Regions from separate parts of the Thermus sediminis genome, predicted to be linked through region 2. Evidence: riboswitches for the same ligand, from Rfam matches in the RefSeq annotation. Region 2 holds a riboswitch; the other holds the start of a gene.
What was found. Region 2 has a riboswitch for thiamine pyrophosphate ahead of thiE (thiamine phosphate synthase). Riboswitches for the same ligand answer to the same signal wherever they lie in the genome.

Region 1: linked by a shared signal. The riboswitch ahead of ATI37_RS09155 (thiamine ABC transporter substrate-binding protein) and the one ahead of thiE (thiamine phosphate synthase) in region 2 are both predicted to bind thiamine pyrophosphate.

Annotation. Positions count from the first base shown of each region.
Region 1 covers NZ_QURO01000004.1:1,579,057-1,594,335, forward strand. The annotation lists gene rpoB (DNA-directed RNA polymerase subunit beta) at 1-2,917, shown strand, start outside; gene rpoC (DNA-directed RNA polymerase subunit beta') at 2,940-7,511, shown strand; gene ATI37_RS09140 (fuculose-1-phosphate aldolase) at 7,558-8,136, shown strand; gene ATI37_RS09145 (hypothetical protein) at 8,133-8,372, shown strand; gene ATI37_RS09150 (alpha/beta fold hydrolase) at 8,342-9,184, shown strand; TPP riboswitch at 9,185-9,277, shown strand; gene ATI37_RS09155 (thiamine ABC transporter substrate-binding protein) at 9,300-10,334, shown strand; gene ATI37_RS09160 (ABC transporter permease subunit) at 10,338-11,825, shown strand; gene ATI37_RS09165 (DNA-formamidopyrimidine glycosylase) at 11,869-12,663, opposite strand; gene ATI37_RS09170 (DCC1-like thiol-disulfide oxidoreductase family protein) at 12,656-12,967, opposite strand; gene ATI37_RS09175 (acyl-CoA thioesterase) at 12,951-13,325, opposite strand; gene ATI37_RS09180 (4a-hydroxytetrahydrobiopterin dehydratase) at 13,338-13,577, opposite strand; tRNA gene ATI37_RS09185 (tRNA-Met) at 13,630-13,706, opposite strand; gene ATI37_RS09190 (FAD-binding oxidoreductase) at 13,720-15,093, opposite strand; gene ATI37_RS09195 (MFS transporter) at 15,244-15,279, opposite strand, start outside.
Region 2 covers NZ_QURO01000004.1:1,914,023-1,929,301, forward strand. The annotation lists gene cobO (cob(I)yrinic acid a,c-diamide adenosyltransferase) at 1-393, shown strand, start outside; gene ATI37_RS10915 (protoglobin domain-containing protein) at 403-1,002, shown strand; gene ATI37_RS10920 (cobyrinate a,c-diamide synthase) at 999-2,318, shown strand; TPP riboswitch at 2,371-2,479, shown strand; gene thiE (thiamine phosphate synthase) at 2,549-3,169, shown strand; gene thiS (sulfur carrier protein ThiS) at 3,156-3,350, shown strand; gene ATI37_RS10935 (thiazole synthase) at 3,351-4,133, shown strand; gene ATI37_RS10940 (NAD(P)/FAD-dependent oxidoreductase) at 4,130-5,059, shown strand; gene thiC (phosphomethylpyrimidine synthase ThiC) at 5,056-6,363, shown strand; gene thiD (bifunctional hydroxymethylpyrimidine kinase/phosphomethylpyrimidine kinase) at 6,363-7,139, shown strand; gene ATI37_RS10955 (MGH1-like glycoside hydrolase domain-containing protein) at 7,140-8,924, opposite strand; gene ATI37_RS10960 (carbohydrate ABC transporter permease) at 8,928-10,292, opposite strand; gene ATI37_RS10965 (carbohydrate ABC transporter permease) at 10,292-11,395, opposite strand; gene ATI37_RS10970 (ABC transporter substrate-binding protein) at 11,448-12,683, opposite strand; gene ATI37_RS10975 (LacI family DNA-binding transcriptional regulator) at 12,735-13,727, opposite strand; gene ATI37_RS10980 (cyclase family protein) at 14,513-15,279, shown strand, end outside.

The DNA.
Region 1 (15,279 bases), 330 kb from region 2:
CACCCCCGACCCCACCCGCCCCGGGCGCTTCTTGGCCAGCATCATCCCCTTGCCCAAGCGGGGGCCCTGGATTGACCTCGAGGTGGAGGGGAACGGGGTGGTGATCATGAAGGTCAACAAGCGCAAGTTCCCCCTGGTCCTCCTCCTTAGGGTCCTGGGGTACGACCAGGAGACCCTGGTGCGGGAGCTTTCCGCTTACGGGGACCTGGTCCAGGGCCTCCTAGACGAGGCGGTCTTCGCCATGCACCCCGAGGAGGCCATGGTCCGCCTCTTCACCCTCCTCCGCCCCGGGGACCCGCCCAAGAGGGAGAAGGCCCTGGCCTACCTCCACGGCCTCCTGGCCGACCCCAGGCGGTATGACCTGGGGGAGGCGGGCCGTTACAAGGCGGAGGAGAAGCTGGGCGTGGGCTTTTCCGGCCGCACCCTGGTCCGCTTTGAGGAGGGGGAGTTCAGGGACGAGGTCTTCCTGCCCACCTTGCGCTACCTCTTCGCCCTCACCGCCGGGGTGCCGGGCCACGAGGTGGACGACATTGACCACCTGGGCAACCGCCGCATCCGCACCGTGGGCGAGCTCATGGCGGACCAGTTCCGGGTGGGGCTTTCCCGCCTTGCCCGGGGGGTGCGGGAGCGCATGGTCATGGGCTCCCCCGACACCCTGACCCCCGCCAAACTGGTGAATAGCCGTCCCCTCGAGGCCGCCCTGAGGGAGTTCTTCAGCCGCAGCCAGCTCTCCCAGTTCAAGGACGAGACCAACCCCCTCTCCTCCCTGAGGCACAAAAGGCGCATCTCCGCCCTGGGCCCCGGGGGCCTTACCCGGGAGCGGGCGGGGTTTGACGTGCGCGACGTGCACCGCACCCACTACGGGCGCATCTGCCCGGTGGAGACCCCGGAGGGGGCCAACATCGGCCTCATCACCTCCTTGGCCGCCTACGCCCGGGTGGACAGCCTGGGCTTCATCCGCACCCCTTACCGCCGGGTGAGGGACGGGGTGGTCACCGAGGAGGTGGTCTACATGACCGCTTCCGAGGAGGACCAGTACACCATCGCCCAGGCCAACACCCCCCTTGAGGGGGACCGCATCGCCGCCGACCGGGTGGTGGCGAGGCGTAAGGGGGAGCCCGTGATCGTCTCCCCGGAGGAGGTGGAGTTCATGGACGTCTCCCCCAAGCAGGTCTTCTCCCTGAACACCAACCTCATCCCCTTCCTGGAACACGACGACGCCAACCGGGCCCTCATGGGCTCCAACATGCAGACCCAGGCGGTGCCCCTCATCCGGGCCCAGGCCCCCGTGGTCATGACCGGCCTGGAGGAGCGGGTGGTGCGGGACTCCCTGGCCGCCCTCTACGCCGAGGAGGACGGGGAGGTGGTCAAGGCGGACGGCACCCGCATCGCCGTCCGCTACGGGGACGGCCGCCTGGTGGAGCACCCCTTGCGGCGTTTCGCCCGCTCCAACCAGGGTACGGTCCTGGACCAGCGCCCCCGGGTCAGGGTGGGCCAGCGGGTGCGGAAGGGGGACCTCCTGGCGGACGGCCCCGCCTCCGAGGGGGGCATTTTGGCCCTGGGGCAGAACGTCCTGGTGGCCATCATGCCCTTTGACGGCTACAACTTTGAGGACGCCATCGTCATCAGCGAGGGGCTCCTCAAGCGGGACTTCTACACCTCCATCCACATCGAGCGCTACGAGATCGAGGCCCGGGACACCAAGCTGGGCCCCGAGCGCATCACCCGGGACATCCCCCACCTCTCGGAGGCCGCCCTCAGGGACCTGGACGAGGAAGGTATCGTCCGCATCGGGGCCGAGGTGAAGCCCGGCGACATCCTGGTGGGCCGCACCAGCTTCAAGGGGGAGCAGGAGCCCTCCCCCGAGGAGCGCCTCCTGCGCTCCATCTTCGGCGAGAAGGCCAAGGACGTGAAGGACACCTCCTTGAGGGTTCCCCCCGGGGAAGGGGGGATCGTGGTGGGCCGCCTGCGCCTCAAGCGGGGTGACCCCGGGGTGGAGCTCAAACCCGGGGTTAGGGAGGTGGTCCGGGTCTTCGTGGCCCAAAAGCGCAAGCTCCAGGTGGGGGACAAGCTGGCCAACCGCCACGGGAACAAGGGGGTGGTGGCCAAGATCCTCCCCGTGGAGGACATGCCCCACCTCCCGGACGGCACCCCCGTGGACGTGATCCTAAACCCCCTGGGCGTGCCCAGCCGCATGAACCTGGGCCAGATCCTGGAAACCCACCTGGGCCTGGCGGGCTACTTCCTGGGCCAGCGCTACATCTCCCCGGTGTTTGACGGGGCCACCGAGCCCGAGATCAAGGCCCTCCTGGCCGAGGCCTTTGACCTCTACTTCGGCAGGCGGCAAGCGGAGGGCTTCGGGGTGGACAAGCGGGAGAGGGAGGTCCTGGCCCGGGCGGAGAAGCTGGGCCTGGTCTCCCCGGGCAAGAGCCCGGAGGAGCAGCTTAAGGAGCTCTTCACCCAGGGCAAGGTGGTCCTCTACGATGGCCGCACAGGGGAGCCCATCGAGGGGCCCATCGCCGTGGGGCAGATGTTCATCATGAAGCTCTACCACATGGTGGAGGACAAGATGCACGCCCGCTCCACCGGCCCCTACTCCCTCATCACCCAGCAGCCCCTGGGGGGCAAGGCCCAGTTTGGCGGCCAGCGCTTCGGGGAGATGGAGGTGTGGGCCCTCGAGGCCTACGGGGCCGCCCACACCCTGCAGGAGATGCTCACCCTCAAGTCCGACGACATAGAGGGCAGGAACGCCGCCTACGAGGCCATCATCAAGGGGGAGGACGTGCCCGAAGCCAGCGTGCCCGAGTCCTTCCGCGTGCTGGTGAAGGAGCTCCAGGCCCTGGCCCTGGACGTGCAGACCCTGGACGAGAGGGACAACCCCGTGGACATCTTTGAGGGCCTGGCCTCCAAGAGGTAGACCACAGCCACCTGGAGGGAAGATGAAAAAGGAAGTCCGTAAGGTCCGCATCGCCCTGGCCTCCCCAGAGCGGATCCGCTCCTGGAGCTACGGGGAGGTGGAGAAACCCGAGACCATCAACTACCGCACCCTGAAGCCCGAGCGGGACGGGCTCTTTGACGAGCGCATCTTCGGTCCCATCAAGGACTACGAGTGCGCCTGCGGCAAGTACAAGCGCCAGCGCTTCGAGGGCAAGGTCTGCGAGCGCTGCGGGGTGGAGGTGACGAGGAGCATCGTCCGCCGCTACCGCATGGGTCACATTGAGCTGGCCACGCCCGCCGCCCACATCTGGTTCGTGAAGGACGTGCCCTCCAAGATCGGCACCCTCCTGGACCTCTCCGCCACCGAGCTGGAGCAGGTCCTCTACTTCAACAAGTACATCGTCTTAGACCCCAAGGGGGCGGTCCTGGACGGGGTACCGGTGGAGAAGCGCCACCTCCTCACCGACGAGGAGTACCGGGAGCTCCGCTACGGCAGGCAGGAGACCTACCCCCTGCCCCCCGGGGTGGACGCCCTAGTCAAGGACGGGGAGGAGGTGGTGAAGGGCCAAGAGCTGGCTCCGGGCCTTGTGAGCCGCATGGACGGGGTGGCCCTTTACCGCTTCCCCCGCCGGGTGCGGGTGGACTACCTGAGGAAGGAGCGGGCCGCCCTCAGGATTCCCCTTGGGGCCTGGGTGGAGAAGGAGGGCTACCGGCCGGGGGAGGTCCTAGCCGAGCTTCCCGGGCCCTACCTCTTCCGGGCGGAGGAGGGAGGGGTGGTGGAGCTCAAGGCGCTTTCCGAGGGCCACCTCCTCTACCTGCGCCAGGGGGACGAGGTCGTGGCCCGCCACCTCCTCCCCGTGGGCCTGACCCCCGTGGTGGTCCAGGGGGAGGTCGTGGAGCCCGGCCAGCCCCTGGCGGAGGGCAAGGGGCTTCTGCGCCTGCCCCGCCACATGACGGCCAAGGAGGTGGAGGCCGAAGAGGAAGGGGAGACCGTCCACCTTACCCTCTTCCTAGAGTGGACCGAGCCCAAGGACTACCGCATCGCCCCCCACATGAACGTCATCGTCCCCGAGGGGGCCAAGGTGCAGGCCGGGGAGAAGATCGTGGCCGCCATTGACCCCGAGGAGGAGGTCATCGCTGAGGCCGAAGGGGTGGTCCACCTGCACGAGCCCGCCAGCCTCCTGGTGGTCAGGGCCCGGGTCTACCCCTTTGAGGACGACGTGGAGGTGACCACCGGGGACCGGGTGGCCCCGGGGGACGCCCTGGCCGACGGGGGGAAGGTCAAGAGCGAGATCTACGGCCGGGTGGAGGTGGACCTCGTCCGGGGCGTGGTGCGGGTGGTGGAGTCCTACGACATCGACGCCCGCATGGGGGCCGAGGCCATCCGGGAGCTTCTCAAGGAACTGGAACTGGAGAGGCTGGAGCAGGAACTCCTGGAGGAGATGAAGCACCCCTCCCGCGCCCGGCGGGCCAAGGCCAGGAAGCGCCTCGAGGTGGTGCGGGCCTTCCTGGACTCCGGCAACCGCCCGGAGTGGATGGTCCTGGAGGCCGTTCCTGTCCTGCCGCCGGATCTCAGGCCCATGGTCCAGGTGGACGGGGGGCGCTTCGCCACATCGGACCTCAACGACCTCTACCGCCGCCTCATCAACCGCAACAACCGCCTGAAGAAGCTCCTGGCCCAGGGGGCCCCGGAGATCATCATCCGCAACGAGAAGCGCATGCTCCAGGAGGCCGTGGACGCCGTCATCGATAATGGCCGCCGCGGCAGCCCCGTCACCAACCCCGGCTCCGAGCGCCCCTTGAGGAGCCTCACCGACATCCTCTCCGGCAAGCAGGGCCGCTTCCGCCAGAACCTCCTGGGCAAGCGGGTGGACTACTCGGGCCGGAGCGTGATCGTGGTGGGCCCCCAGCTCAAGCTCCACCAGTGCGGTCTGCCCAAGCGCATGGCCCTGGAGCTCTTCAAGCCCTTCCTCCTCAAGAAGATGGAGGAGAAGGGCATCGCCCCCAACGTGAAGGCGGCGAGGCGGATGCTAGAAAGGCAGCGGGACATTAAGGATGAGGTCTGGGACGCCCTGGAGGAGGTGATCCACGGCAAGGTGGTCCTCCTCAACCGGGCCCCCACCCTCCACCGCCTGGGGATCCAGGCCTTCCAGCCCGTCTTGGTGGAGGGGCAGTCCATCCAGCTCCACCCCCTAGTTTGCGAGGCCTTCAACGCCGACTTCGACGGGGACCAGATGGCAGCCCACGTGCCCCTTTCCTCCTTTGCCCAGGCGGAGGCCAGGATCCAGATGCTTTCCGCCCACAACCTCCTCTCCCCGGCCTCGGGGGAGCCCCTGGCCAAGCCTAGCCGGGACATCATCCTGGGCCTCTACTACATCACCCAGGTGCGGAAGGAGAAGAAGGGCGCGGGGCGGGAGTTCGCCACCCCCGAGGAGGCCTTGGAGGCTTACAGGAGGGGCGAGGTGGCCCTGAACGCCCCCATCCTGGTGGCGGGCAAGGAGACCAGCGTGGGCCGCCTCAAGTTCCTTTTCGCCAACCCCGACGAGGCCCTCCTGGCGGTGGCCCACGGGCTTCTGGACCTTCAGGACGTGGTCACCGTGCGCTACCTGGGCCAGCGCCTGGAGACAAGCCCGGGCCGCATCCTCTTCGCCCGCATCGTGGGCGAGGCCGTGGGGGACGAGAGGGTAGCCCAGGAGCTCATCCAGATGGACGTCCCCCAGGAGAAGAACTCCCTCAAGGACCTGGTCTACCAGGCCTTCCTGCGCCTGGGCGTGGAGAAGACCGCCCGCCTCCTGGACGCCCTCAAGTACTACGGTTTCACCCTCTCCACCACCAGCGGCATCACCATCGGCATCGACGATGCGGTGATCCCCGAGGAGAAGCAGAGGTACCTGGAGGAGGCCGACCGGAAGCTAAGGCAGATCGAGCAGGCCTACGAGATGGGCTTCCTCACCGACCGGGAGCGCTACGACCAGGTGATCGGGCTCTGGACGGAGACCACGGAGAAGGTCACCCAGGCGGTCTTCAGGAACTTTGAGGAGAACTACCCCTTCAACCCCCTCTACGTCATGGCCCAGTCCGGGGCCCGGGGTAACCCCCAGCAGATCCGCCAGCTCTGCGGCCTCAGGGGCCTGATGCAGAAGCCCTCGGGGGAGACCTTCGAGGTGCCGGTGCGCTCCTCCTTCCGTGAGGGGCTCACGGTGCTGGAGTACTTCATCAGCAGCCACGGGGCGAGGAAAGGGGGAGCGGACACCGCGCTTCGCACCGCCGACTCCGGCTACCTCACCCGGAAGCTCGTGGACGTGGCCCACGAGATCGTGGTCCGGGAGGCGGACTGCGGCACCACCAACTACATCTCCGTTCCCCTCTTCCAGCCCGACGAGGTGACCCGCACCCAGCGCCTGAGGAAGCGTTCGGACATCGAGTCTGGCCTCTACGGCCGGGTCCTGGCCCGGGAGGTGGAGGTCCTGGGCCGGAGGCTGGAGGAGGGGCGGTACCTCTCCTTGGAGGACGTCCACTTCCTCATCCGGGCGGCGGAGGCGGGGGAGGTGCAGGAGGTCCCCGTGCGGAGCCCCCTCACCTGCGGGACCCGCTACGGGGTCTGCCAGAAGTGCTACGGCTACGACCTCTCCATGGCCCGGCCCGTGTCCATTGGGGAGGCGGTGGGCGTGGTGGCCGCGGAGTCCATCGGCGAGCCCGGCACCCAGCTCACCATGCGCACCTTCCACACGGGGGGCGTGGCGGTGGGCACGGACATCACCCAGGGCCTGCCCCGGGTCATTGAGCTCTTTGAGGCCCGCCGCCCCAAGGCCAAGGCGGTCATCTCCGAGATCGACGGCGTGGTGCGGATTGAGGAGGGGGAGGACCGCCTCTCCGTCTTCGTGGAGTCCGAGGGCTTCGCCAAGGAGTACAAGCTCCCCAAGGACGTCCGCCTCTTGGTGAAGGACGGGGACTACGTGGAGGCGGGCCAGCCCCTCACCCGTGGGGCCGTTGACCCCCACCAGCTCCTGGAGGCCAAGGGCCCCGAGGCGGTGGAGCGCTACCTGGTGGACGAGATCCAGAAGGTCTACCGGGCCCAGGGGGTGAAGCTCCACGACAAGCACATCGAGATCGTGGTGCGGCAGATGCTCAAGTACGTGGAGGTCACCGACCCCGGGGATAGCCGCCTCCTCGAGGGCCAGGTCCTGGAACGGTGGGACGTGGAGGCCCTAAACGAGAGGCTCATCGCCGAGGGCAAGGTGCCCGTGGCCTGGAGGCCCCTCCTCATGGGGGTCACCAAGAGCGCCCTCTCCACCAAGAGCTGGCTCTCCGCTGCGAGCTTCCAGAACACCACCCATGTGCTCACCGAGGCGGCCATCGCCGGGAAGAAGGACGAGCTCATCGGCCTCAAGGAGAACGTGATCCTGGGCCGCCTGATCCCTGCGGGCACGGGCTCCGACTTCGTCCGCTTCACCCAGGTGGTGGACCGGAAGACCCTGAAGGCCATTGAGGAGGCCCGGAGAGAGGCGGTGGAGGCCAAGGAGGCCCCCGTCCGCCGCCCCGTGCGCCGGGAGCAGCCGGGCAAGGGCCTCTAGGTGTACCCCGCCGAGGCTTGGGCCTCGGCGGGGCCCCTTTGGGACGATGTTAGCCAAGGTCTTTTCCACCTTTCGCCAAGTGGGTGAGGACCTCTTCCGCCAGAGGCTCATCTCGGCCACGGCGGGCAACTTCTCCGTGCGCACCAAGGAGGGCTTCCTCATCACCAAAAGCGGGGTGCAGAAGGCCCACCTGACCCCGGAGGACCTGGTGGAGGTCCCCTTGGAGGGGCCTATCCCCGAGGGGGCCAGCGTGGAGAGCGTGGTCCACCGGGAGGTGTACCGGAGGACCCCGGCCTGGGCCCTCGTCCACGCCCATCCCCGGGTGGCCGTGGCCCTCTCCCTCCACCTGGACCGCCTCCTGCCCCTGGACCTCGAGGGCCAGCTCCACCTGAAGGAGGTGCCCGTCCTCTCCCCCAAGAGCGCTTCGGGCACGGAGGAGGCCGCCAGGGCCGTGGCCGAAGCCCTTCGGCATAGCCGGGTCTGCCTCCTCAGGGGGCACGGGGCCTTCGCCCGGGGCGGGAAGGAGAAGCCGGAGGAGGCCCTTCTGGAAGCCTATGGCCTCATGACCACCTTGGAGGAGAGCGCCGAGATCCTCTTTTATGAGCGCCTGTGGGGGAGAGCATGAGGGTCCTTTTTGTGGAGGGCAAGGAGGAGGAGGCCTTAAGGGCCTTGGCCCGGGAGCTCCCTCACCCTTACTGGCTTCTTGAGGGGGAAGGGCTTTTTCTCCTCCAGGTCTTCGGGGCCTCGGAGGAGGCGGCCTCCAGGGCCCGGGAGGTGCCCGGGGTTAAGGTTTGGGCCTTTCGCCTCCAGGATGGGGTAGTCTATGGGGGATGCGGGAAGAGATCGGCTACATCCCCGTAGGGGGGGCAGAGCTCTACGTGGAGGACGTGGGGGACCTGCACGCCCCCGCCCTCTTTGTCCTTCACGGCGGCCCTGGGGGGAACGCCTACGTCCTGAGGGAGGGCCTCGGGGAGTACCTGGAGGACTTCCGCGTCATCTACTTTGACCAGCGGGGCTCGGGGCGGAGCCTGGAGCTCCCCGACGACCCGAGGCTTTTCACTGTGGACGCCTTGGCGGAGGACACCCTCCTCCTGGCCGAGGCCCTGGGGCTGGACCGCTTCGCCCTCCTGGGGCACGGCTTCGGGGCCCTGGTGGCCCTGGAGGTCCTCCGCCGCTACCCAGAGGCCAGGGGGGCGGTTCTTCTCGCTCCCTGGTTGAGTTTTCCCTGGCTTGCGGCCCGGCTGGCGGAGGCTGCCGGGCTTTCCCCTTCCGAGGACCCGGAGGAAACCCTCCGGGCCGCCCTGGAAAGGGCTGAGCCCAAGCTTCTCTTTGACCGCCTCATGTTCCCGAGCCAAAGGAGCCGCCTGGAGTACGAGTGGGTGGTGGAGGGCTCGGGGATCCTGGGCCCCGACGCCCCGGCCCGGGCCTTCCTGCGGAACGGCCTCTGGCGCCTGGACTACACCCCCTACCTCACCCCAAGCCGGAGGCCCGTGGCCGTGGTGGTGGGGGAGAAGGACGGCACCAGCTACCCCTACGCCGAGGAGGTGGCCGAGCGCCTCGGGGCCCCCATCCACGTGATCCCCGAGGCGGGGCACTTCCCCTGGATGGACCAGCCAGAGGCCTTCGAGGAGGCCTTCCTCGAGGCCCTCTCGGCCCTACGCGTGCTACACTAGAGGCGTCACCGGGGGTGCCCCTAGGGGGCTGAGAGATACCCTTGGAACCTGATCCGGGTAATGCCGGCGTAGGGAAGGTGACCGAGGCCCCTCCCGGTGACCAAGGAGGGGTTTTATGCTTAGGATCCTTGCGGCTTTCGCCCTTCTGGCCTTCGGCCTGGCCCAGGAGATCACGGTCCTCACCCACAACAGCTTCTCCCTGGACAGGGCCCTCATCGCCCAGTTTGAGCGGGAGACGGGCCTTAGGCTCCGCTTCCTCAAGGGGGGGGATGCGGGGGAGACCTTGAACCGGGCCATCCTTACCAGGGCCGCCCCCATCGCCGACGTCATCTACGGCTTTGACAACACCTTCCTCTCCCGGGCCCTGGAGGCGGACATCCTCCTCCCCTACCGGAGCCCGGAGGTCCGGAACCTCAAGGCCACCCTGCTCCTAGACCCCACCTTCCGCGCCCTCCCCGTGGACTACGGCTGGGTGAGCCTGAACTACGATAGGGCCTACTTCAAGGACCGCCCCCTGCCCAGGACGCCCCAGGACCTGGCCCGGCCCGAGTACGCCCGGCTCCTCGTGGTCCAGAACCCCGCTACCAGCTCCCCGGGTCTGGCCTTCCTCATGGCCACGGTGGCCCGCTTCGGCGAGGACGGCTACCTGGACTTCTGGGCCAGGCTTCGGGAGGGTGGGGTGCGGGTGGCCAAGGGCTGGAGCGAGGCCTACTACACCCACTTCACCCTCTACAAGGGGGACCGGCCCCTGGTGGTCTCCTACACCACCTCCCCGGCGGCGGAGGTCTTCTACTCCGAGGGCAGGTACCAGGAACCCCCCACGGGCAACCTTTTCCCCGAGCTCGCCTTCTTCCAGGTGGAGTTCGTGGGCATCCTGAGGGGGACCAGGAACCCCGAGGGGGCGAGGAGGGTGGTGGACTGGTTCCTCTCCCGTCCGGTACAGGAGAACCTGCCCACGGAGATGTGGATGTACCCCGCCAGGAGGGAGACCCGCCTTCCCGAGGTCTTCCGCTTCGCCCCTGAGCCCCTGGGGAGCGTACGCCTGGACCCCGGGGCCATGGCCAGGAACCGGGAGCGGTGGATTGAGGAGTGGACCAAGGTGGTCCTCCAGGGCCAAAGCCCCGAGGCGGTGCGGCGGGCGAGGCGCTAGGGCGTGGGCCGCCTCCTGGGGAGGCTTCTTCTCCTTTTCCTCGCCTTCGCCCTCCTCTACCCCCTCCTCCGCATCCTCCTCCTGGGGGTAGGGGAGGGGTTGGCCCGGGCCCTGGGCAACCCCTTCTACCTGGGCCGCTACCTCTTCAGCCTGCAGTACGGGTTCCTCTCCGCCCTCCTCACCCTTCTCCTGGCCCTGCCCCTGGCCTTCCTCTTCCGGCGGCGCTTCCCCTTTAGGGAGGCCCTCCTCGCCTGGAGCACCCTGCCCTTCGTCCTCCCCGCCCCGGTGGTGGCCCTAGGCTTTCTGGCCCTCCTTGGGCCCAGGGGGCTCCTGGGGGTGGACCTCTACGGCACCCAGGCCATGCTCCTCCTGGCCGCGGTCTTCTACAACCTGGGGCTGGCCCTCCGCATCCTCCTCCCCGTGGCCCTCTGCCTCGAGGGGCCCCTTAGGGCGGCCCGGGTCCTGGGGGCAAGCCCCTTTCGGGCCTTCCTCCGCGTGGGGCTTCCCCTCCTCCTCCCCGCCCTGGGCTCGGCGGGGCTCCTGGTCTTCCTCTACACCTTCTCCGCCTTCGGGGTGCCCCTCCTCCTAGGGGGTGGGCGGTACGCCACCCTCGAGGTGGAGGTCTACACCCTCCTGGCCCACCGCCTGGCCTTCGCCGAGGCCAGCGGCCTGATGCTCTTGCAGCTCGCCACCCTGGGCCTGGCCGCCTTCCTCTACCTGAGGATCCCCTCCTACCCCCTTTCCCCTGGGGGCCTCCTCCCGGGCCCCAGGCCCTGGGCCCTCACCCTGGGGCTTGGCCTCCTCTTCCTCCTTCTCTACGCGCCCCTCCTCGCCCTCTTCCTGGAGGTGGACCCCAGGGCCCTGGTCCGGGCCTGGGCCTCCGAGGCCTTTACCCCCTTGCCCCTAGCCCTTTGGAACACCTTCCGCTTCGCCCTCCCGGCCTTTCTCCTGGCCCTCCTCCTGGGGGTGGCCTACGCCGTGGCGGCCCGGGGGCGGGGAGGCCTTGACCTCCTTGGGCTCCTCCCCCTCATGGTGAGTCCGGTGGCCGTGGGCTTCGGCTACCTCCTGGCCTACCCCTCCTTGCGGGGATCCTCCTTGCTCCTCGCCGCCGCCTACGCCCTTTTGGCCTACCCCCTCCTCGCCCGGGCCCTCCTCCCGGCCCTGAGGAGCCTCCCCCCAAGCCTCCCCGGGGCGGCCCGGGTCCTGGGGGCCACCCCCTTTCGCGCCTTTCTCAAGGTGGAGCTTCCCCTCCTCCTCCCGGCCCTGGCCTCGGGGAGCGCCCTAGCCCTTGCCGCCATCCTGGGGGAGTTCGGGGCGAGCCTCGTCCTTTGGCGGCCCGAGTGGACCACCCTGACCCTGGCCATCTACGAGAGGTTGGGAAGGCCCGGGGAGGGGCCTTACCGGGAGGCCTTGGCCCTGGCCGCCCTTCTCGCCCTCCTCTCCGGCCTCCTCTTCTACCTCCTGGACCGGGGGCGGGGGCGCTTGGGCTGACTTTTCTGGGGCCCCCGCCGTGGCTCTTGCCACGGCGGGGGGCTTAGCCCTGGCACCGGGGGCAGAAGTGGGTCCCCCGGCCCGCCACCACCCCCCTGGCGATGGGAGTCCCGCACCGGGGGCAGGGGAGGCCCGCCCGCCGGTAGACGGCGTGCCGCTCCTGGAAACTACCGGGGAGGCCGTCGGGCTGCTGGTAGGTGCGGTCGGAGAGGGTGCTCCCCCCTAGGGCCACCGCCTCGGCCAGGACCGCCCTGAGGGCCTGGAAGAGCCTCAAGGCCTCCGCCTCGGAAACCTCCTTCCCCGGCCGGAAGGGGCTTAGGCCCGCCCGGAAGAGGGCCTCGTCGGCGTAGATGTTCCCCACCCCCGCGGCCAGGGTCTGGTCCAGGAGGAGGGCCTTGAGGGGCTTCTGGCTCCGCCTCAGGCCCGTGAGGAAGGGCTCGGGGCGGAAGTCCTCGGAGAGGGGCTCGGGGCCAAGCCTTTTGAGGAGGGGGATCTCCCGGTAGTCCCCCTCTTGGACCACCCAGAGGCGCCCGAAGCGCCGGGGGTCGTGGAAGTGGAGGACCCCCTCTTCCAGGAGGAGCTCGGCCCGGGTGTGGGGGGTCCTCTCCAGGCGGAAGCCCCCCGTCATCCCCAGGTGGACCACCATCTCCAGGCCGCCGGAGAGCCCAAAGAGAAGGAACTTACCCCGCCTGGCAATCCCCTCCACCCGCCTGCCCGAGGCCCTTTCCGTGTGGCGGTAGCGGGAGGGGTCCTGGTGGCGGACCTCGAGGAGGGGCTTGCCCTTTAGGAGGGGAAGAAGCCTCCTCCTCGTGGTCTCCACCTCGGGAAGCTCAGGCACGGGGCCGCCTCCGGGCAAAGGCCTGGTAAAGCCTTTCCCCCAGGCCCCCCACCTGGCCCAGGAGGAGCAAGGGGTAAAGGGGCCAGAGGAGGGGGATCTTTCGCCCCAAGGCCAGAAGGGCCCCGTAGCCCCGGTGGATCCGCCCCTCCTCCAGGACGTGGAGCTCCCTCAAGAGCTCCTCCTGGGGGAGGTCCTGGGCCTCCTGCAGGGGCTCCACCTTCAGGGCCTTTCCCAGGTCCAGGGCCTCGAGGGCCCTGCCCAAGGCCCGGCAGTAGGGGCAACGGGCGTCAATCAGCACCCGCATGGGCCTCCACCGGGACGGGCTCCCCCCGCTCGTTCACGGCCACGTAGGTGAGGAAGCCCTTGGTGGCAAGAAGGCGGCCATCCTCCCCGAAGCGCTCCTTGTAGACCTCCACCTCCACGGTGAGGGAGGTCCTGCCCACCCGCACCACCCGGGCCACCACCTCCAGGAGGTCCCCGGTGCGGATGGGCACCTTGAACTCCACGCTTCCCACGGCCACGGTGACCACGGGCCTTCTGGCCCTCCGGGCGGCGGCGTAGGAGCCCACCTTGTCCATAAGCCCCAGGACGAAGCCCCCGAAGGCCGCCCCCAGGGGGTTGGTGTGCTCGGGGAAGACGAGCTCTAGGGTGCGCGCCTCCATATCCCTTTCAGGCTACCCCAGGAGGGCGTCCGTCAGACGGGCCATCTCCCGGTCCTTCTCCGTGACCCCCCCCGCCGAGTGGGTCCACCACTCCACGAGGACCCGCCCCCACTCCACGGTGAGGCGGGGGTGGTGGTTCTCCCTTTCCGCAAGCTCCCCCACCCGGTTGGCGAAGGCCAGGGCCTCCTGGAAGTCCTTGAAGCGGAAGGCCTTACAGAGACGCTTGGGGTTTTCCCGCTCCTCCCAGTCCATGCCCTAAGGGTAAGGGAAAACCCCCGGGCCCATGGTGCCCGGGGGAGGATTCTGGTTGCGGGGGCGGGATTTGAACCCGCGACCTTCGGGTTATGAGCCCGACGAGCTACCAGGCTGCTCCACCCCGCGCCGCCATCCCTAACTATAGCCTGGGGGAAGGGGGTATGTCAAGCACCTTGCCCGGGTTCAGGAGCCCCTCGGGGTCTAGGAGGGCCTTGAGCTTTCGCATCCATTCCAGGGCGGCCCCGTGCTCCTTGAGGAGGAACCTCTTCTTCCGGAGGCCCACCCCGTGCTCCGCGGTGCAGGTGCCCCCGAGGGCCAGGGCCCTTTCCACGAGCCTTTCCGCGTAGGCCTCCGCCTTGGGGTAGGCCTCGGGGAGGACGGGGATCAGGGTGTGGAAGTTCCCGTCCCCCACGTGGCCCAGGATGTTGCCCGCTAGGCCCATCTCCGCCATGAGCCCCTGGGCGTGGGCCGCCATCTCGGGGAGGCGGGAAAGGGGGACGGCCACGTCGGTGATGACGAACTGGTGGCCGGGGTAGAGGTGGACCAGGGCCCAGTAGGCCTGGTGCCGGGCCTCCCACTGCCTCTTCCTCTCCTCCTCCGTCTTGGCGGCCTCCACCGAAAGGGCCCCCGCCTCCCGCACGAGCTCTTGGGCCAAGGCGCTTTCCGCCCCTAGGGCCTCCTTGGTGGAGGCGTGGAACTCCAGGAAGAGGGCCGGGCGCTCGGGGAAGGCCGTTCCCAGGTAGCGGTTCAGGGCCCCCATGGCGAGCTCGTCCAGTAGCTCCAGCCTGGCCACGGGAAGCCCCGAGGCCATGACCCCCACGCTCGCCTCCACCGCCTCCCTCACCCCGGGGAAGAAGACCCTGAGGGTGTGGACGTGCTCGGGGAGGGGGTAAAGCCTTAGGGTGAGGCGGGTGATGACCCCCAGGGTGCCCTCCGAGCCGATGAAGAGGTCCTTGAGGTCGTACCCCGAGGCGGTCTTGCGCACGGGCCTCCCCAGCTCCAGCACCTCCCCACCCGCCAGGACCACCTGGAGGGCGAGGACATTGGCCCGCATCCCCCCGTAGCGCACGGTGGTGGTTCCGCTGGCGTTGGTGGCCGCCATGCCGCCTATGGAGGCGTCCGCCCCCGGGTCCACGGGGAAGAAGAGGCCCGTGCCCTTCAGGGCCTCGTTCAGGGCCTTGCGGGTGAGGCCGGGCTCCACCACGCAGAGGAAGTCCTCCGGCCTCACCTCCAGGAGGCGGTTCATGCGGGAGAGGTCCAGGCTGATGGCCTCGCGGACGGGGTAGAGGTGGCCCTCGAGGCTCGTCCCCGCCCCAAAGGGGATCACCGCCACCCCGTGCTCCCGGGCCCAGAGGAGGGCCTTCCTAACGTCCTCCACGCCCTCCGGGTAGACCACGGCCAAGACCGGCCTCGCCTCGGGGTAGCCCTCGTCCTTGCCGTGGCGCAGGCGCTCGCTCTCCGAGAGGTCCACCTTCCCCGGGAAGAGGCGCTTCAGGGCTTCCAGCTTTTCCATGCCCCTGAGTTTACGCCGCCTTCCGCCTCCCCAAAAGGGCCGCGAAGCCTAAGGAGTAGCCACCTCGCCGGGAGGAGGAGGTGAAGCCCCGCCCCAGCCAGGAACCCCACCGCTACCCGGCCCTGGGGCTTCGGGGGGCCCCAGGGGAACCTACGGGGGTCCACCCACTTCCCTCCGGCCGAGGAG
Region 2 (15,279 bases):
CAGGGGGCCCGCTTTGGGGAGCACCGGGCCCTGGAAAGGCTCGGCATCCCCATAGAGGGCCTGGGGGACGGGTTTACCTGGAGGAGCCGGGACCTTTTGGCCTCGGCCCGCCTGGCCCAGGAGGGCTGGCAGAGGGCCAAGGAGGCCATCCTCTCCGGGGCCTACCACCTGGTGGTCCTGGACGAGGCCACCTATCCCCTGCGCTACGGTTGGGTTCCTCTGGACGAGGTCCTTTCCGCCCTGAGGGCCAAGCCCCCCCACGTCCACGTGGTCCTCACGGGGAGGGGGGCCCCCGAGGCCCTTCTGGAGCTTGCGGACACGGTCACGGAGATGCGCAAGGTGAAGCACGCCTTTGACCTAGGGGTTCCCGCGCAAAGGGGCATTGAGCACTAGACTGGGGGTATGACGGACAAGAACCTGGCCCGCTTCTACGCCATCGCCCAGGAGATCTGGAGCCAGCTTCCCCCTCAGGCCCGCTTCCGGCCCGTGGAGGACGGCAAGGTCCTGGCCCGGCACCGGGGCTTTCTGGAGGGCCTCACCGGGGAGCTGGTCCAGGGCTTTTACGAGACCCTCTTCGCCCACCCGCCCACCCGGGCCATCTTCCGGGAAGGGGAGAGACCCCTCCGGGAGAAGACCCTGAGGGACTGGTACCTCCGCACCTTGGCGGGGCCCTTCAACGGCCAGTACTTCGCCTGGCAGGCCCTGGTAGGCCTGGTCCACGTGCGGCGGGGGGTGACCAACGCCATGATGGCGGGCATGTGGAACTGGCTCACGGAGGAGGTGGAAAGGAGGGCCCGCGAGGCCCTGTCCCGGGAAGAAGCCGAAGCCCTCGCTGGGGCCTGGCGGCGGCTGGCCTTCACCGTGGCCGCCCTGATCTCCGAGGAGTACCTGGACGCCTACCTCGAGGCCCTGGCCGAGGCCTTCGGCAGGGAGCCCAAGGAGTTTCGCCGCCTGGCCCAAGGGGAGGCGGAGCGCCTCCTAAGGGAGCTTAGCCCCCGGTGAACCCGCCCCGCCTCCTCCTCGCCGCCCCCCACTCGGGAGCGGGGAAGACCACGGCGGCCTTGGCCCTCCTCCTCCGCCTCCGGGGGCTTGGCCTCAGGGTGCGCCCCTTCAAGGTGGGGCCGGACTACATAGACCCCACCCACCTGGAGCGGGCGGCGGGCCTCAGGCCCTACAACCTGGACGGCTTCTTCCTGGACGAGGCGGGGCTCCTCGCCCTCTTTGCCCACGGGATGAGGGGGGCGGACCTAGCCCTCATAGAGGGGGTCATGGGCCTCTTTGACGGCAAGGACCCCCTGGGGCGGGTGGGCTCCACCGCCCAGGTGGCCCGGATCCTAGGGGCCCCGGTGGTCCTGGTGGTGGACGCCAAGGGCATGGCGGGCTCCATCGCCCCCCTGGCCCTGGGCTTCGCCCGCCATGACCCCGGGGTGCAGGTGGTGGGGGTGGTGGCCAACCGGGTGGGTTCCGAGCGGCACGCGGCGATTCTGAGGGAGGCCCTGGAGGCCCACGGCCTTCCCCTCCTGGGCTGGCTCCCCCAAGACCCCGCCCTGGAGCTTCCCGAGCGCCACCTGGGCCTGGTGCTGGCGGGGGAGGTGGAGCCTCCCCTAAGGGCCCTGGAGGGGGCGGGCTTTTGGGACCTCGAGGCCCTCCTCCGCCTGGCAAAGGCGGCCCCGCCCCTCCCCGAGCCCCCCTCCTTCCTTCCGGAAAGGCGCCCGCCCCGGGTGCGGGTGGCCTACGCCTGGGACCGGGCCTTTTCCTTCTACTACCCCGAGGCCCTGGAGCTCCTCTCGGCCTTGGGGGCCGAGCTCGTCCCCTTTAGCCCCCTGGCGGACGAGGCCCTCCCCGAGGCCCACGCCCTCCTCCTCGGGGGCGGCTACCCCGAGCTCTTCGCCGAGGGGCTTTCGGAGAACCAGGCCATGCGGGAGGCCATCCGGGGCTTCCGGGGGCCCATCCTCGCCGAGTGCGGCGGGTACATGTACCTCTCCGAGGGGCTTTGGGTGGGGGAGCGCCTCTTCCCCATGGTGGGCCTGGCCCCAGGGGAGGCCCGCATGGGGGGGAAGCCCGTCCTCGGCTACCGGGAGGTGGAGGCCCTACGGGACAACCCCGTGGCGGCGAGGGGGGACCGCCTCAAGGGGCACGAGTTCCACTACGCCAGGCTTCCCGCCTCCCCAAGCCCCGCCTGGCGGCGGGTGGGGGGAGGGGAGGTGGAGGGGTGGACGGACGGCCGGGTCCTGGCCAGCTTCGTCCACCTCTATCTCCCCGCCAGGCCTGCCGCGGCCCAGAGGTTTTTGGCCCAAGCCGAGGTGCTGATAGGGTGATCCCTTTGTGGCCTAGCCCCCTCGTCTCCTCCGCGCTTCGGGTATAGTGGAGCCTGCAGGCTGGGGGTGCCCCAAGGGAGGGGCTGAGAGCTGGGTGGTCCCAGCAACCCTTGGAACCTGATCCGGGTAATGCCGGCGGAGGGAAGCCTATGCGGAAGACCCCAATCCCCCAAAACCCAACCCCCCTCGGGCCGCGTGGGCCTTTCCCGTCGGCCTGAGGAGGTGGAAGCTTGCTGGGAAGGCTCTACCTGGTGGTGACTCCCAGGCCCGGTTGGTCCTGGGAGGAGACCCTGGACCGCACCGAGCGGGCCCTGGCGGGGGGCGTGGAGGTCCTCCAGCTTCGGGCCAAGGACTGGGAGGCAAGGCCCACCCTGGACCTGGGGGAGAGGATGCTGGCCCTGGCCCGGCACTACGGGGTCCCCTTTTTCTTGAACGACCGGCCCGACCTGGCGGCCCTCCTGGGGGCGGATGGGGTCCACCTGGGCCAGGGGGACCTGACCCCAAAGGAGGCCCGGCGCTTCTTCCGGGGCCTGATAGGCCGCTCCACCCACGCCCCGGAGCAGGCCCTAGGGGCTCTGGAGGAGGGGGCGGACTACCTCTCCGTGGGGCCCGTCTGGGAAACCCCCACGAAGCCCGGGAGGCAGGCGGCGGGGCTTGGTTATGTGCGTTGGGCGGCGGAGAACCTCGGGAATAGACCCTGGTTCGCCATCGGGGGGATTGACCTCACCAACCTGGACCAGGTCCTGGAGGCCGGGGCCAGGCGGATCGTGGTGGTGCGGGCCATCCTGGACGCCCCTGACCCCGAGGGGGCGGCCAAGGCCTTTAGGGAGAGGCTCTATGGTGTGGCTTAACGGCGAGGCGAGGCCCCTCGAGGGCCGTTCCCTCCGGGACGTTCTGGAGGAACTTGGGGTGGACCTGGAGCGGGTGGCCGTCCTCCTCAACGAGGAGGCCTTCCCCGGGCGGGACCTACCCCCCTACGTCCTGAAGGAAGGGGACGTGGTGGAGGTGGTCTCCCTCATGCAAGGAGGCTAGATGGACACCTGGAAGGTAGGGGAGGTGGAACTGAGAAGCCGCCTCATCCTGGGCTCGGGGAAGTTCCGGGACTTCGGGGTGATGCGGGAGGCCATCGCCGCTGCGGAGGCCGAGGTGGTCACCGTGTCCGTGCGGCGGGTGGAGCTAAAGGCCCCGGGGCACGTGGGGCTTCTGGAGGCCCTGGAGGGGGTGCGCCTCCTCCCCAATACCGCCGGGGCCAAGACGGCGGAGGAGGCGGTGCGCCTGGCCCGGCTGGGCCGGGTCCTCACCGGGGAGAGGTGGGTGAAGCTGGAGGTGATCCCCGACCCCACCTACCTCCTCCCCGACCCCGTGGAGACCCTGAGGGCGGCGGAGGTCCTCTTGGGGGAGGGTTTTTTGGTCCTCCCCTACATGGGGCCGGACCTGGTCCTGGCGAGGAGGCTTGCCGCCCTGGGCACGGCCACGGTCATGCCCCTGGCGGCCCCCATCGGTTCGGGCTGGGGGGTGAGGACGAGGGCCCTTTTGGAGCTCTTCGCCCGGGAGAAGGCCTCCCTTCCCCCGGTGGTGGTGGACGCTGGCCTGGGCCTCCCCTCCCACGCGGCCGAGGTCTTGGAGATGGGGCTGGATGCTGTCTTGGTCAACACCGCCATCGCCGAGGCGGAGGACCCCCCCGCCATGGCCCTGGCCTTCCGCCTGGGGGTGGAGGCGGGGAGAAAGGCCTTTTTGGCGGGGCCCATGCGGCCCAGGGAGGGGGCGAGCCCTTCCAGTCCCACCGAGGGCGTGCCCCTGGGGAGGGGGGGATGAGGGCCGAGGTGGCCGTGGTGGGGGCAGGGATCATCGGGGCCCTGGCCGCCTACGAGCTCGCTAGGCGGGGCCTTTCCGTCCTCCTCCTGGACGCGGGGAAGGAGGGAGCGGCCACCCCGGCCAGCGCCGGGATGCTCGCCCCCTACCCCGAGGGGCTTTCCGGGGAACTTCTGGAGGCGGGGCTTTTCGGCCTGGACTACTACCAGGAGCTCCTCGCCGAGCTCAAGGAGAAGGGCTTCCCGGTGGAGGCGGGCTTTGCCGGCACCCACGTGGTGGCCCTGAGCGAGGAGGAGAAGGGGATTTGGGCTGCCCAAGAGCCCCTCCCGTACCCCGTGCGGGGCGGGCAGGGGGCGAGGCGCTTCCCCGGGGGGTACGTGAACCCCAGGGCCCTCCGGGAGGCCCTCCTCGCCGCCCTCCGGGGGATGGGGGTAGGGCTGGTCCAGGCCGAAGCCGAGGGGGTGGAGGAGGGGCGGGTCTTCTGGCGGGAGGGGGAGGTGCGGGCCCGCTTCGTCCTCCTCGCCGTGGGGGCCTGGGGCGGGCGGTTTGGCCTCAGGGTGCGCCCCCTGAAGGGGGAAGCCCTTCTCCTAAGGGGCGAGGCCCCGCCCGGCCCCCTCTTCGCCGGGGACGGGTACCTCCTCTCCCGGGAGGGCGGGGTCTACGTGGGGGCCACGAGCCGGGAGGGTTGGGCCGAGGGCGTGGACCTCTTCGGCCTCCGTTGGCTTGCCGACTACGCCCACGAGCGCTTTCCCCTCCTGGAAGGGGCCCCCTTCCGGGGGGTCCTCTGGGGCTACCGGCCCTTGGGGGAGCTCTTCGTGGGGGAGGTGGCGAGAGGGGTTTATGCGGCGGTGGGGCACGGGCGGAACGGGGTCCTCCTGGCCCCGTGGACGGCAAAAAGGCTTCTTGGGCTTTTGGGGGTGGAGGGATGACGCAGTTGGAAGCGGCAAAGAAGGGACTTGTCACCGAGGAGATGGCCTACGTGGCCGAAAGGGAAGGGGTTTCCCCCGAGTTCGTGCGGGAGGGGGTGGCGGCGGGGCGGATCGTGATCCCCCGGAACCCCAACCACAAGACCCTCAAGGACTTCAAGGGGATCGGGGAGGGGCTTTCCGTCAAGGTGAACGCCAACCTGGGGACCTCCTACGACTACGTGGACGTGGAGGAGGAGGTGGAAAAGGCCAAGGTGGCCATCCGCTATGGGGCGGACACCCTCATGGACCTCTCCACTGGAGGGGATCTCAAGGAGATCCGCAGGAGGGTCCTCGAGGTGGCCACCGTTCCCCTGGGCACCGTCCCCATCTACGAGGCGGAGTTTAGGGCGGCGAAGCGCAAGAACTTCTTTGACATGTCCGCGGATGAGCTCTTCGGGGTCATAGAGGAGCACGGGAAGGAGGGTGTGGACTACATCACCGTCCACGTGGGGGTAACCCTGAAGAACCTGGAGGTTTACCGGAACGCCGCCCGCACCACGGGCATCGTGAGCCGGGGCGGGGGGCTCATGGCCGCCTGGATGCTCCATCGGGGGGAGGAAAACCCCCTCTACGCCCGCTTTGACGATCTCCTGGAGATCGCCCGTACCTACGACCTGACCCTCTCCCTGGGGGACGGCCTTCGCCCGGGCTCCCTGGCGGACAGCACCGACCGGGCCCAGATCGCCGAGCTCCTCACCATCGGCGAGCTGGTGGAAAGGGCCAGGAGGGCGGGGGTGCAGGCCATGGTGGAGGGGCCGGGGCACGTCCCCCTGAACGAGGTGGCCGCCAACGTGCAGATCCAGAAGAAGCTCACGGGGCACGCCCCCTTCTACATCCTGGGGATGCTCCCCGTGGACACGGCGGCGGGCTTTGACCACATCGCCGGGGCCATCGGCGGGGCCCTGGCGGGGTGGATGGGAGCCGATATGCTCTGCTACCTCACCCCGGCGGAGCACCTGGGCCTGCCCACCCCCGAGCACGTGAAGGCGGGGGTCATCGCCTTCAAGATCGCCGCCCACGCCGCCGACGTGGCCCGGGGGAACAAGGGAGCTTTGGAGCGGAACCGGAGGATGTCCTTGGCCCGCTACCAGCTGGACTGGGAGGCCCAGTTCGCCCTTTCCCTTTTCCCGGAGGAGGCGAGGCGCCTCAAGGAGGAGCGGGGGTCTAGGACCAAGGCCTGCAGCATGTGCGGCCCCTTCTGCCCCATGAACCTGGTGGAGGCAGTCCTCAAGGGGCGGGCCCGGATGGAGCTTCCCCTCGCATGATGCGGACCGCCCTCACCATCGCCGGCTCGGACCCCTCCGGGGGAGCAGGGCTCCAGGCCGACCTCAAGGCCTTCCAGCGCTTCGGGGTCTACGGGATGGCAGCCCCCACCCTCCTCACGGTGCAGAACACCCTGGGGGTCAGGCGGGTGGAGCTCCTGCCCCCGGAGCTCGTTTATGAGGAGATCGCCGCCATTCTGGAGGACATCCCTGTCCACGCCGCCAAGACCGGGGCCCTGGGGAGCGCCGCCATCATCGCCAAGGTGGCGGAGGCGGTGGAGCGCTACGGGATCTCCCCCCTGGTGGTGGACCCGGTCATGGTGGCCAAAAGCGGGGACCCCCTCCTGGACCCTTCCGCGGTCTCTGTCCTCGTGGAAAGGCTTTTCCCCCTGGCTACCCTCATCACCCCGAACCGCATGGAGGCCGAGGCCCTTTTGGGTAGGCCCATCCGGGGCCTGGAGGAGGCGGAGGAGGCTGCCTTGGCCCTCCTGGCGCTGGGCCCCGGGGCCGTCCTCCTCAAGGGGGGGCACCTCGAGGGGGAGGAGAGCGTGGACCTCTTGGCCACAAGGGGAAGCTTGAGGCGCTTCGCTGCTCCCCGCATCCCTACCCGAAACACCCATGGCACCGGGTGCACCCTCTCCGCCGCCATCGCCGCCCTCCTGGCCCTGGGGAAGCCCCTGGAGGAGGCCGTGGCCGAGGCCAAGGCCTACCTCACCCGGGCCCTCATGACCGCTCCCCCTTTGGGCCACGGCCACGGGCCCCTGAACCACGGGGCCTGATCACCAGGCCCGCACCCCCTGGACCAGGGCGTAGAGGTAGACCACGGCCGCGGCGTCCCAGGCCTGGGGGCGGCAGGCCACGGGGTAGGGCACAGGGGGTAGGCCTGCCTCCCTGGGGAAGCCCCCCACGAGCTCGGGCAGGCGCAGATCGGGCTGGCTTTGGGCTAGCTCCAGGAGGGCCTGGGCTACCTGCGCCCCCTGCTCCTTGCGGCCATAACGGAAAAGCCCCCCGGCGAAGAGGGCGGTGTCGTGGGGCCAGACGGAGCCGTTGTGGTAGGAGAGGGGGTTGTAGCGGGCCTCCCTCCTCCCCAGGGTGCGCAACCCCCAGCCCGTCCACATCTCCTCGGAGAGGAGGGTTTCTAAAAGGTCCCCCACCTGCTCCTCGGGTACCGCCCCTGCCCAGAGGAGATGGCCGGCGTCGGAGGCCTTCACCCTCAGGGGCTCCTTGTGCCGGTCCAGGGCCAGAGCGTAGGTCCCCAGCTCGGGAATCCAGAAGCGCTCCTGGATGAGATGGAAGAGTGCCTCCGCCCGCTTCTGGTGCCTCCTGGCCTTCTCCTCCTCCCCTAGGGCCATGTAGAAGTCCCGCGCCACCAGGTGGGCGGCGTAGGCGTAGCCTTGGACCTCGCTCACCGCCAGAGGGGGTTCGGCCAGGCGGCCGTCCCTATGGCTCATGGAGTCGTGGGAGTCCTTCCAGGACTGGACGGCGAGCCCTCCTCCCTTAGGGGCGAACTCCAGGAGCCCGTCCCCGTCCAGGTCAGCCCTCTCCAGCCAGCCCAGGGCCGCCTCCCAGTGGGGCCTCAGCTCCTGCACCAGGGCCAGGTCCCCCATGAGGTCCAGATACCGCCCCAGGAGGACTACGAAAAGGGGGGTGGCGTCCACGGTGCCGTAGTAGCGGGCGAAGGGGACATGGCCCAGGCGGGAGAGCTCCCCGAGGCGTTCCTCGTGGAGGATCTTCCCTGGCTCCTCCTCCCGAAGGGGGTCTAGGGCCGCCCCCTGCCGCCTGGCCAGGTAGCGGAGGACCCCGCGGGCCACCTCCTTTCCCCAAGGGAGGAGCATGAAGGCGGTGAGGAGGCTGTCCCGGCCGAAGGGGGCCACGAACCAAGGGATGCCCGCGGCGGGCACGGGGCCCTCGGGGGTGGCGAGGAGGAGGGCCCTCAGGTCCAGGAGGGCCTGCCGCAGGACCGGGGCCCAGGGGCCTTCCCCTTGGGGGAAAGCGGCTAGGAAGGCCTCGTAGCTGGGGAGGTCGCCTTGGGTCCCGAGGGGGCTTTCCAGGGCCACCGTCCAGCCCAGGACCCCCTCCTCCTTGGGGGGAAGGGCCAGCCGATGGCCGCCCGGCGGGGGGGAGGGGGAGAGGGCCACCCGCTTCTCCACCCCATCCGGGGCCCGGTAGGCGAACCCCCTTTCCGGAGGGGGGGAAGGGTGCCAGCCGCGGGCCTGGAACAGGTCTTGGAAGCTGGGCACCGCCTCCACCACCACGGCCACCTCCTGGGCTTCGCGGCCCAGGTTGCGGAAGAGGAGGACCTCCTCCACCCGCCCCCGGGCCACCCTCAGCGTGCGCCTCAGGTAAAGTTCCCCCTCCGGCCCCCCGAACCTGGCCCAGTCCTGGACCAGGTGGTCGGGCCTAGGGGAACGGCTTTCCAGCAGGGCGAGGCCAGGGGGGAGCCCCAGGCGGTAGCGGGAGAGGAAGCGGGTGTCGTGCCGGTAGAACCCCTCCGCTCCCGCCTCAGCGAAGCCCCGCTCGTTCAGGACCAGATAGGTGTCGTCTTCTTTGAGGGGAAGGACCATGGCTCACTCCTTGACCGCCCCCACGCTGACCCCCTCCACGAAGTAGCGCTGGAACACGGCGAAGAGGATCAGGATGGGGATCATGGACAAAAATCCCCCCGCCAGGATCAGCCCCCAGTCCCCCACCTGGCCGTAGGCGTTGCGGAAGGCGAGGAGGCCCAGGGGCAGGGTGTAGATCTCCCGGGGAGTGGTCAGGACGATGAAGGGCCAGAAGAACTCGTTCCAGGCTCCTTGGAAGGTGAGGATGGCCACGGCCCCTAGGGCTGGGGTGGCCATGGGCAGGACCACCCGGAACAGGGTCTGGAAGGGGGTGGCCCCGTCTATGAGGGCCGCCTCCTCCACCTCCTTGGGGATGGACTCAAAGAACTGCTTCATGATGAAGACGGCCCCGGCCCCCACCAGCCCCGAGAGGATGAGCCCGGTGTAGGTGTTGAGGAGGGTCTCCACGCCAAAGAGCCTGGAGAGGCCGAAGATCCCGTCCCTTAGGACCAGGTAGTTGGAGATGAACGTGACCTGGACCGGCACCATCATGCTGAAGAGCATGAAGAGGAAGAGGGCCTCCTTGCCCGGGAAGCGCAGCCGGGCCAGGGCGTACCCCGCCATGGAGGCGAAGACCAGGGTGGTGGTTACCTTGAGGAAGGCGATGAGGAAGGAGTTCAGGGTCCAGCGCAGGAAGAGGCTTTGGCCCGTTTCCAGGCTACGGGTTTCGCGAAAGGCCCGGACGTAGTTGTGGAAGGTATAGCCCAAAAGGCCGGGGACTACGTTGTCCCAGGAGGCCACCCTTCCCCGGCGCTCAAAGCGGATGGGGTCCAGGGTGGCCGCCACCAGGAGGGCCCCCCGGGGGGCCTCGAGGTCCAGGGGAACCCGCTCCAGGTAGGGGCCTTCCCCCTGGTAGGCGATCTGCAAGCGGTAGCGGTAGAGGTAGCCTTCGGCCTCCCCCAGCCGGAAGGGCCTCGTTTCCAGAAGGTCGGGGCCAAAGAGTTGCACGTAATCCGCGGCGTAGGGGCTCTCAAACACCGCCCCCATTCCCGCCCCCGGCCTGCGCCGAGGGATGACAGCCTGAAGCTCCGGGGGCGTGGCCTCGGGCCAGAAGTAGGCCACCTCCAAGGCCACCTCCCTTCCCGGGCGCATCCCCCCAAGCCAAGGATCCCCAGCCCCCTCCCGCCCCAGGCGCCAGGCCGCTACCCAGTTCTTGGGGCTCACCTGGGCGAAGCCCAGGTTGAAGGGCCACTCCAGGGGGTTGGTCTTGAGGCTAGCCAGAAAGCCCATGAGGAAAGGTCCCACGAAGAAGACCCCGAAGGCGAGGAGAAGGCCGTAGGCCCAGGCCACCCGGGCCCAGCGCCTCCTTGCCGCCTCTTTGGGGCTCATTACCCCCACCCCCTCTCGCTCACGCCGAGGCGGCGCTGCAGGAGGACCACGAGAAGGGTGAGCCCCGCCAGGAAGAGGGCTGCTGCCGAGGCCAGGCCCACCCGGGGCGTGGCCCCCGAGGGGAAGACGTTGCCGTAGACGTAGTAGGCCAGGGTGACCGTGGCCTCGAGGGGGGCCCCGCCCGAGCCGCCCACGAAGAGCACCTGGTCAAAGAGCTGCAGGGTGCCGATGAGGCCTAAGGTGATCACCAGGAAGAGGACCGGCCGCAGGAGGGGTACGGTGATGCGGCGGAACATGGTCCAAGGGGTAGCCCCGTCCAGGGCCGCTGCCTCGTAGAGGGTCTTGGGGATGCCCTTGAGGCCGGCCAGGAAGAGGACCATGAAGGTGGGGATGGTGGTGTAGGTGTTCATGAGGATGATGGCCCAAAGGGGGTAGGGGATGCCCAGGAAGGTGGCCGTGGTGGGGAGCCAGGGGATCTCCACCCGCACCTCCCGGGGCCCGACCAGGCCCAAAAACCCCAGGGCGTAGACCCCGAGGAGGGCCAGGGGCAGGCTGATCAGGGCCAGGGCGGGGTCCCAGAACCCCGTGGGGGCGCCCCTCCTCCTCTCCCAAAGCACCTGTCCTCCTTGGACCAGGGCGAAGATCAGGGCCAGGGCCAGGAGGTGGGGGAGGTAGGCGAGGAGGAGGGAAAGCCCCTGGTTCACCAGGCCTGTGCGCTGGAAGAGCCAGAGGAGGAGCAGGCTGGCGGCGGCGGTGGAGACCACCGAGGGCAGGTAGTAGACGGTCCGGAAGGCGGTGATCCCCCTTAGGGGCTGGTTCAGGGCTGTGGCCAGGAGGAGGGCGAAGAAGGTCTGCAGGACGGTCACCACCAGGCTGTAGGCCAGGGTGTGCCAGAGGGCCCTCAGGAAGAGGGGGTCCTCCAGGAGGCGGAGGTAGTTGGCGAGGCCCACGAACTGGGGCGGGGAGAAGAGGTCGTAGTCCGTGAAGCTGAAGTAGACCGCGCGCAGGAAGGCGTAGAGGAAGAAGACCCCCAGGGTGAAGAGGAAGGGAAGGAGGAGGAGGAGGGCGTAGAGGCCCTCGAGGGTGCGGGCATTCAGGCGCATGGGCGCTCCCAAAGGGGCAAAGGGGGGCGAGGCCCGCCCCCCCATGTTCTCCCTACCTCCTGCCCGTGAGCCGGTCCAGGGCTACCTGGGCGTCCCTCAGGGCCTGGTCCACGGTCTTTTGCCCGGTCATCACCGCCTGTAGGGCCTCGTTGATGGGCCGCATCCAGTCCCCGCCGAAACCCCGGAACTTGAAGGGATAGACCACCCCTCCCGGGGCCACAGAGCCTTGGAAGACGATGCGGTTTAGCTCGGGCTCCCTGCCCGCGCGCTGGAAGTAGGGGTTTTGGGCCAGGGCCCTGCGGCTCGGGATGGCCAGGCCGCGCTCCAAGACCCACTGCTGGGCCTCCGGGGAGGTGAGGGCCCTCAGGACCCTGGCCGCCGCCTCCTTGTTCCGGCTTTGGGCGTTCATGCTCCAGGACACGGTGAAGATGAAGTTGCCCCGCCTCTGGGTCACGGGGTCCAGGGGCAGGAAGGTGGTGCCGTACCTCAGGTTCGGGGCCCGGTCCCGGAGGAAGCCGGCGATCCAGGCCCCCTCTATGGCCGTGGCCGCCTTCTCCCCGCCGAAGCATCCCCCAGTCCAGCCCTCCCCCAGGTCCTGGGCGAAGCGGGCTGCCCCCCGCCTGGTCAGGCCGGTGTACCACTCAAAGGCCCGGCGGAAGTTCCCGTCCAAGACGGTGTGCCCCCGGTCATCAAAGGGCCTCCAGCCGGTGGCGAAGGCAAAGGGGGCAAAGCGGGCGACGTCGGCTACCACACAAAGCCCCGCGACGTCCCCCAGCCGGGTCTGCACCTGGCGGAGCTTGGCCTCAAAGGTTTCCCAGGTGTCCTGCTGGTTGGGGTACCTAACCCCCGCCTCGTCAAAGAGGTCCCTGTTGAACTGGAGGGCCAGGGTGTTGAAGTCCTTGGGGATGCCGTAGAGCCTGCCCCCGTAGGTGAAGGCCTGGACCAGGTTGGGCAGAAACTCGGCGATCTCCTGCCTGCTGAAGTAGCGGTCCAAGGGCTCCACCCGGCCGGTGGCGAAGAGGCTTTCCGACCAGAAGATGTCCACGTAGAAGAGGTCGGGGGCCGTGCCTGCAGAGAGGGCGTTGAAGAGCCACTGGGTGTAATCGCCTTCTATGGGCTCGTAGATGACCCGGATGCCCTCCCTGTCCAGCCTGGGCTGCACCACCTCCCGGAGAAGCCCGGTGACGATGGCGACATCAGGGCCGCCCCAGCCCGAGATGCGCACCTGGGTCTGGGCCAGGGTGGAGAGCCCGAAAAACACCAGAATGGTCGCAAGAATCTTGCGCATGGTTTGCCTCCACTTGGCGTTCCAGAAACCAAAGGACCTATGGCCGAAGACCTAGGGTTTTTGCCTGGCTATCACCTCCTTTGGGGCCGTGGTCCCCCGTACCACCAGGCGCACAGGGACCCGCTTGCCCGTGGGCGCCTCGCCTGCCAGGGCCTTGTGCAGCAAGGCTACGGCCTCCTCGGCGATGGTGGGGATGTCCTGGTGCACGGTGGTCAGGTCCTGCCCCACCTCGGGTAGGTCGTCGTAGCCCACCAGGCTCACGTCCCAGGGGATGCGGAGGCCCAGGTCCTCGAGGGCCGCCTTGGCCCCCAGGGCCATCTCGTCGGAGGCGGCGAAGAGGGCGGTGAAGCGCAGACCCCCCTCCCAGGCCCGGCGCACCGCCCGGTAGGCCCCAAGGGCTTCAAACTGCCCGTCCAGGACCAGCTCGGACTGGAACTTAAGCCCCTTCTCTTCCAGGGCCTTGCGGTAGCCGAGGAGGCGCTCCCGGCCCGCCTGGTGGTGGAGGTGGCCGGTGAGGTGGGCTACGCGCTCGTGCCCCAACTCCAGGAGGTGGCGGGTGGCCTGGTAGCCCCCGTCCACGTCCTCCGGGGCCACGGCGAAGACCCCGGGGTAGGCGCCGATGAGCACAAAGGGCCTTCCTTCCCGCTTCAGGTGCTCCAGCCTGGGGTCGTGGTCGTGGGCCCCGAGGAGGATGTACCCCAGGGCTTCCTCCCGGGGGAGGCCCACGGAGTCGGTGGCCACCTCCCTAACCCTGAGGCCCTCCTTGGCCAGGGCCTCGGACAGGGCCTCGAGGAGCAGGGTGAAGTACGGGGTGTACCGCCGCACCCTGGGGGCCAGGAGGAGGCCCACGGTGGCGGAACGCCCCACCAGTTCTCGGGCCGCCGGGGAAGGGGCGAAGCCCAGGTTCCGGGTCAGTTCCAGGATGCGGGCCCGGGTTTCTGGGCTCACGCCCGGGCGGTTGTTCAAGGCGCGGCTGACCGTGCCTACAGAAACGTTTGCTAGCTGGGCTATTTCTTTAACGGTGTAGCGCGCTTTTCTGCCCATCGTAAACGTTTACGAACACCATACCCTATCCCTCGCCTTCTGTCAAGTGGCCCTTCTGGGCTTCCCTTGTTCCAAAGGGCTACGGTGGAAGCAAGCGGCACCGCCAGATGGCCAAGCTCCCGCCGTTGGGCTATGGGAAGGCGGCCAGGCGCCTCCAAGAGGGAGGAAGAGACCAGAATCCCCCGCCCCTACCCCGCCCGACCCCCCTTTCCCCGTCGCCACTCCCCGCAGGGCCTCCCCCATCACCATCCCCAGTGCAGGCCAAGGCCAAAAGCCGCGGGGTCTGGGTCCCCAACCCCCACCACGTCCACCCGGTAGCCCCCCAAGACCCCTTGGCCCGCAGTAGGCCCCCAAGGGCCTCACCTCCCCCCCCGGCCAGGCTTCAGGGCGGTCCCCTCGCCCTCTCCGGATGGCGTGCCGCACCCCCGCTCCCTCCCTCACCCCCGGCCACCCGGCAAGGGCAAAGCGTCCCCCTTGGGGCAAAACCGCGCCCGGTCGCTCTTGTGGGCCGAGCCTGAGGCCAGGAGGGCGTGGCGCGAGCGGGCCGGCCTTTCCGTGCTCCTGGGGTCCGCTTTGGGGCCCCTACCCCAAATGAACCGCCAACCCCCGCTCCAAAAGGGGCATCGGGCCTTTGTGGGTGAAGGGAAGTATCCTGCATAAAAACTTATCCCTTTGCTGGAAACTGGTGGATAGGTTGGGTTCAACAGGGGGCTAAGGTTGCAAACTTATGCGGCAAATGGTAGTATGCGGTAGGTGGTAGAATGTCCAGCAAAGGGAGGTAAGCCATGTGCGCGCCCTTGGTGATGGAGACGGTGGCCCGTTCCCTCTCCCGCAGGGCCTTCCTAGCCTCGGGCCTTGGGGCCTTTTCGGGGGTGGCCCTGGCCCAGGCGAGGGTTCCCGGTAAGGCCTTCTCTCGGGCAGCCGACCTTACCCACGAGCTCTCCCCGGAGATCCCCCTCTTCCCTGGGGCTGAGCCCATGCGGATCACCACCCTGGTCACCGTGCGCCAAAACGGCTATTACGGCAACCGCTTGGACCTCTGGGAGCACTCAGGCACCCACATGGACGCCCCAGCCCACTTCGTGGAAGGGGCTCCCACCGCGGAGAGGCTCCCCGTGGCTAGCCTCATCGCTCCCCTGGCCATCATCCGCATCCGTGAGAAGGCGGCTAGGGACCCAGACGCCCAGGTCACTGCGGAGGATATCCTGGCCTACGAGAGGGCCTATGGCCGCCTGCCCAGGGGGGCCTTCGTGGCCATGGACTCGGGCTGGGAGGCTAGGTGGAAGGACCCCAAGGCCTTCCTCAACCAGGATGCCTCCGGCATCCTGCACTTCCCCGGCTTTTCTCCGGAGGCGGCGGAGTTTTTGGTGAGGGAGCGGGAGATCGTGGGCGTGGGGGTGGACACCCTCTCCCTGGACTTCGGCCCCTCCAGGGACTTTAGGGCCCACGTCACCCTCCTCGGCGCGGGGAAGTACGGGCTTGAGAACCTGGCGGGCCTGGCCCAGGTGCCCCCCTCTGGGGCCCTGATCTTCGTGGGTGGACCCAAGCACAA